Regions from separate parts of the Clostridium sp. JN-1 genome, predicted to be linked through region 1. Evidence: a T-box and tRNA genes for the amino acid it is inferred to sense, from the RefSeq annotation. Region 1 holds a T-box; the other holds one or more tRNA genes.

Region 1 (3,136 bases):
CAGTTAATTCAACTGGAAATCCATATGTGTCGTACAATTTGAATGCCCTTTCACCTGATAAAACTGTTTGCTTTTTTTCAAACATATCATTCATAAATTCATTTAAAATTTGCATTCCACTATCTAGAGTTTCATCAAATCTTTGTTCTTCTAAACTTATAATTTTCTTTATATAATCTCTTTTCTCTGAAAGTTCAGGATAATTTCCGCATGAATTATCTATAACTACATCTGTTAGTTTATACAAAAAAGCATTATTTATTCCTAATGACTTACCGTGCTTTGCTGCTCTTCTAAGCAGCCTTCTAAGCACATACCCCCTTCCTTCATTTGAAGGAAGTATTCCATCTGAAATCATAAAAGTTACACTTCTTATATGATCTGTTATAATTCTAATTGATATATCATTTTTTGAATTTTCGCCATACTTAACATTAGCAATATCACATACTTTATCTAAAATTGCTCTAATCGTGTCAACTTCAAATATACTTTCTTTATTCTGCATGATAGTAGCTATTCTTTCAAGTCCCATTCCCGTATCTATATTTGGATTTGCAAGCCTATTATAATTTCCACTTTCGTCTTTATCAAATTGAGTAAATACTAGATTCCAAAACTCAATTATCCTGTCCTCATCTCCTGCTTTTATAAATTCGTCTGCGGTCTTTACTGGTCCTTTTTCAATATTTTTATCATAATGGATCTCAGAACAAGGTCCGCATGGTCCTGTTCCATGTTCCCAAAAGTTGTCTTCCTTGCCAAGCCTAAAAACTCTTGAAGGCTCTACACCAACTTCCTTAGTCCAAATATCAAATGCTTCATCATCATCAAGATAAATGGTTACATAAAGCCTATCCTTAGGCAATTTTAATACTTCTGTGACAAACTCCCATGCCCATGGAATTGCTTCTTTTTTAAAATAATCCCCAAATGAAAAGTTTCCAAGCATTTCAAAGAAAGTTCCATGTCTTGATGTTTTTCCTACATTCTCTATATCACCTGTTCTTATACACTTTTGACATGTTGCAACTCTAGTTTTAGGTGGAGTTTTGAGTCCAGTAAAATATGGTTTTAATGGAGCCATTCCAGCATTTATTAAAAGTAAACTCTTATCATTCTTTGGAACAAGTGAGAAACTCTGCATTCTTAAATGTTCTTTACTCTCGAAAAAGCATAAGTACATTTCTCTTATTTCATTTAGCCCTAGTTTTTCCATCAATTATCACTCCTCGTATTTTAATTTTCATAAAAAAAGACTTTCATCCCAAAGGGACGAAAGTTACTTCGCGGTACCACCCTAATTACACAAACAATGTCATTTGTGAACTCGTTTATAATAAGACTCCCGAGCTGCTTCAATATAATCTACAAAAAGTTTTCACCAGCCACTTTCTCTCTATATGCAGAAATATATTTACTTCTCCCAATCATCATCAATATATTATATTATGTACTCAATTATTGTGAACCTCCACTACCACAAGAGTAGGGGCTTCGTACAGAAGATTGATAGTCTAAGCTATCCTTATTCTAGCGGGCGTATCCACTTCGCCGCTGCTGTATAGTGCATTTAAGCACACAACGCTGCTTTTCTTTAAGTTAAAAAGTATAGATAAAATTATAAGCAAAAGGTTACAATATGTCAATATAAATTACTTATATAGAAACCATTACCTAAAATAAATAATAATTTATATTATCATAAATTCCTTTAATTATTGCACCAATTGGAATTGCAAGTACCATTCCCATAAATCCAGCTGCTTTTCCTCCAATAATAAGCAGTATTATAACCATAAGAGGATGCATACTAACACTGTCTCCAGTTACTTTAGGTGATATTATATTTCCCTCCACCTGCTGCAGCAAATAAAGCCAAATTGTAACCCATAATGCACTTTGAGGTGACTTAAGTAATGCTACAAGTATAATTGGGACAGCCCCAAATACCGGTCCAAAATACGGAATTATATTCATAAATGCATTTAACATTGACAATATTACTGGAAAGTCTATTTTAAATACTATAAGTATTATAAAAGTTGCTGCTCCAATAATTGCACACAAAAATAACTGACTCAATATATATTTTCCAAGTATTTTATCTATGTCTAAGCTTATTTTTTTTATTAAATTTCTGCTCTTTGCCGGAAAAAAATTTAATATTTTATTATTTATATTATCACCATCTGATAAAAAGTAATAGGATATTATAGGCACAATGGTTACAACTACTATATTTTCTCCTAAATCCAATACTGAATCAAACAATTTCGTTACCATACTTACAACTTGATTGTTTACCTTAAGAGATAAGTTATTTACTATCGTATAAATAGTTTTATTGCTGCTTATTAACTTTATCTTATAATAAAAGACATCTATAAACTTTTGTATACTGCTTATTGTATCACTTATATTAGAACTTTCTTTGGAAATAGACGGTATTAAAAGGCTAAAACTTAAAATAAATATAAATATTAATGCACATATAAGTATTAATGCACTGTTTGTATTTTTTATTCCAAGACCTTCTAAGTATTTTTGTATTGGTTTTAAGGTGTATGAAACTATAAATGAAATAAAAATCAAGTACATTACTTCCCTCATAACTGCGCTTTTTACTAAAAAATATATTATAATTAAGCTTATAAGTATCAAAAAGAAATACCTATATTTCTTGACTTTGCATTTTACATTCATCTAAATCATCTTCCTTAAACAGCCGATGCGGTAAACTCAATAATTCTATATTTTCACTCCTTTTATTTAAGAAGATATTTTCATCTCCAAGTATTATATCTTTTACAAGTATTACCTTTTTGCCATAGATAAAGTTAGTGATAATTCCTGTAGACACTATCAAGGCAGTCATGTTAAACTTTTCCTTATCAAACATAATATCCTCTACAATTCCAACTATATTTCCTGCTCTATCCCGTACATCAATACCCCTTATGTCTTTAAAATTTAAAAACTTATCTTTCCTTGCCTTTACAACTATCATGACTGAATTAAAGCTAACAACATCTTCTAGCATTACACTAATATTGTTTTTAAACCAATTGTTAGATGATATGCTAAATCCGAGTATTCTCTTACTATCAAAATCTATAATCAAATCATTTATAAT
Region 2 (3,136 bases), 1.3 Mb from region 1:
AACTCTGGAAAGAGTTTATATATAAGAAATTAAATTGAGAGTTTGATCCTGGCTCAGGACGAACGCTGGCGGCGTGCCTAACACATGCAAGTCGAGCGAGAGAAATTCCTTCGGGAATGGATCTAGCGGCGGACGGGTGAGTAACACGTGGGCAACCTGCCTCAAAGAGGGGGATAGCCTCCCGAAAGGGAGATTAATACCGCATAAAGTTATTTTATCGCATGGTAAAATAACCAAAGGAGAAATCCACTTTGAGATGGGCCCGCGGCGCATTAGCTAGTTGGTAAGGTAACGGCTTACCAAGGCAGCGATGCGCAGCCGACCTGAGAGGGTAATCGGCCACATTGGAACTGAGAGACGGTCCAGACTCCTACGGGAGGCAGCAGTGGGGAATATTGCACAATGGGCGAAAGCCTGATGCAGCAACGCCGCGTGGGTGATGAAGGTTTTCGGATTGTAAAGCCCTGTCTTTTGGGACGATAATGACGGTACCAAAGGAGGAAGCCACGGCTAACTACGTGCCAGCAGCCGCGGTAATACGTAGGTGGCGAGCGTTGTCCGGATTTACTGGGCGTAAAGGGTGCGTAGGCGGATATTTAAGTGGGATGTGAAAACCCCGGGCTCAACCTGGGGACTGCATTTCAAACTGGATATCTAGAGTGCAGGAGAGGAAAGCGGAATTCCTAGTGTAGCGGTGAAATGCGTAGAGATTAGGAAGAACACCAGTGGCGAAGGCGGCTTTCTGGACTGTAACTGACGCTGAGGCACGAAAGCGTGGGTAGCAAACAGGATTAGATACCCTGGTAGTCCACGCCGTAAACGATGAGTACTAGGTGTAGGAGGTATCGACCCCTTCTGTGCCGCAGTAAACGCAGTAAGTACTCCGCCTGGGAAGTACGATCGCAAGATTAAAACTCAAAGGAATTGACGGGGGCCCGCACAAGCAGCGGAGCATGTGGTTTAATTCGAAGCAACGCGAAGAACCTTACCTAGACTTGACATCCCCTGAATTACCTGTAATTAGGGAAGCCCTTCGGGGCAGGGAGACAGGTGGTGCATGGTTGTCGTCAGCTCGTGTCGTGAGATGTTAGGTTAAGTCCTGCAACGAGCGCAACCCTTATCATTAGTTGCTACCATTAAGTTGAGCACTCTAGTGAGACTGCCCGGGTTAACCGGGAGGAAGGTGGGGATGACGTCAAATCATCATGCCCCTTATGTCTAGGGCTACACACGTGCTACAATGGTGAATACAGAGAGATGCAAACCCGCGAGGGTGAGCCAAACTTCAAAATTCACCTCAGTTCGGATTGCAGGCTGAAACCCGCCTGCATGAAGCTGGAGTTGCTAGTAATCGCGAATCAGAATGCCGCGGTGAATGCGTTCCCGGGCCTTGTACACACCGCCCGTCACACCATGAGAGTTGGCAACACCCGAAGTCCGTGGGGCAACCGTAAGGGGCCAGCGGCCGAAGGTGGGGTTAATAATTGGGGTGAAGTCGTAACAAGGTAGCCGTAGGAGAACCTGCGGCTGGATCACCTCCTTTCTAAGGAGTCGTAAGATAGTTAATTCTATCTTAAAAGACTGGTTTAATATCGATACTCTGTTTGATTTATATTGTTCTTAATTATATGGGGGTATAGCTCAGTTGGGAGAGCATCTGCCTTGCACGCAGAGGGTCAAGAGTTCGAGTCTCTTTATCTCCACCATAAGGGCTTATAGCTCAGCTGGTTAGAGCGCACGCCTGATAAGCGTGAGGTCGATGGTCCGAGTCCATTTAAGCCCACCATTTGTTCTTTGAAAATTGCACAGAGAAAATAAGTTAAAAGTAAAGCATATTCATGTATATTTATTCTAAAAAGAATATTTATGCTGAATAAAGATTAATATAATTAATCGTACTTTGTAGAATTAAAAGATTCTTATAGTTATAGTTGATGTAATAATATATCAACTATGAAACAAAAATTAATAATAGCGAGCAAGACAATGAAAAACTTGAGTGAGGAGCGGAATTTACTTATGTAAATGAGCACCGCAGGGAGAGTTTTGAAGCAGTATTGCGAAGCTAGTAGTAATTTTTAACTTAAAGGTCAAGCTACAAAGGGCGCATGGTGAATGCCATGGCACCAGGAGTCGAAGAAGGACGTGATAAGCTGCGATAAGCTTCGGGTAGGCGCAAATAGCCTGTGATCCGGAGATTTCCGAATGGGGAAACCCACATGACTAACGTCATGTACTTTAAACTGAATTCATAGGTTTATAGAGACAAACCCGGGGAACTGAAACATCTAAGTACCCGGAGGAAGAGAAAGAAAAATCGATTTCTTAAGTAGCGGCGAGCGAAAGAGAAAGAGCCCAAACCAGGAACTTGTTCCTGGGGTTGCGGGTAGATCATAAACACTTTTATTTCCTAATTGAAGAGAGCTGGAAGGCTCCGCCGCAGAAGGTAAAAGCCCTGTAAATAAAAAGAAATTTAAGTTAGATCTATTCCAGAGTACCACGAGACACGTGAAACCTTGTGGGAAGCTGGGAGGACCACCTCCCAAGGCTAAATACTACCTGGTGACCGATAGTGAAGCAGTACCGTGAGGGAAAGGTGAAAAGAACCCCGGAAGGGGAGTGAAATAGAACCTGAAACCGTGTGTCCACAACCGGTCGAAGCACATTTAAGTGCGACGGCGTGCTTTTTGTAGAACGAGCCAGCGAGTTGCGGTATGCAGCAAGGTTAAATACTTAAGGTATGGAGCCGAAGGGAAACCGAGTCTGAATAGGGCGACTAGTTGCATGCTGCAGACCCGAAACCGAGTGACCTATCCATGGACAGGATGAAGCGGAAGTAAAATTCCGTGGAGGTCCGAACCGCGTTGGTGTTGAAAAACCATGGGATGAGCTGTGGATAGCGGAGAAATTCCAATCGAACTCGGAGATAGCTGGTTCTCCTCGAAATAGCTTTAGGGCTAGCGTCGAGATTGAGTAATGGAGGTAGAGCACTGAATAGGCTAAGGGCTGAAAACAGTTACTGAACCTTATCAAACTCCGAATGCCATATACTCGTATCTCGGCAGTCAGACTGCGAATGATAAGATCCGCGGTCAAAAGGGAAACAGCCCAGATCATCAGCTAAGGTCCCAAAGTG

What was found. A T-box is a leader RNA that pairs with one kind of tRNA and senses whether it is charged. The one in region 1 lies ahead of alaS (alanine--tRNA ligase), so its partner is inferred to be a tRNA-Ala.
Region 2: it has a tRNA-Ala gene. The T-box ahead of alaS (alanine--tRNA ligase) is inferred to sense a tRNA for this amino acid. The anticodon was not compared.

What each region holds. Positions count from the first base shown of each region.
Region 1 is NZ_CP033465.1:1,712,371-1,715,506, forward strand. It holds gene alaS (alanine--tRNA ligase) at 1-1,219, opposite strand, end outside; T-box leader at 1,269-1,443, opposite strand; gene EBB51_RS08070 (AI-2E family transporter) at 1,678-2,706, opposite strand; gene EBB51_RS08075 (PRC-barrel domain-containing protein) at 2,675-3,136, opposite strand, start outside.
Region 2 is NZ_CP033465.1:375,100-378,235, forward strand. It holds rRNA gene EBB51_RS01830 (16S ribosomal RNA) at 31-1,543, shown strand; tRNA gene EBB51_RS01835 (tRNA-Ala) at 1,631-1,706, shown strand; tRNA gene EBB51_RS01840 (tRNA-Ile) at 1,710-1,786, shown strand; rRNA gene EBB51_RS01845 (23S ribosomal RNA) at 2,089-3,136, shown strand, end outside.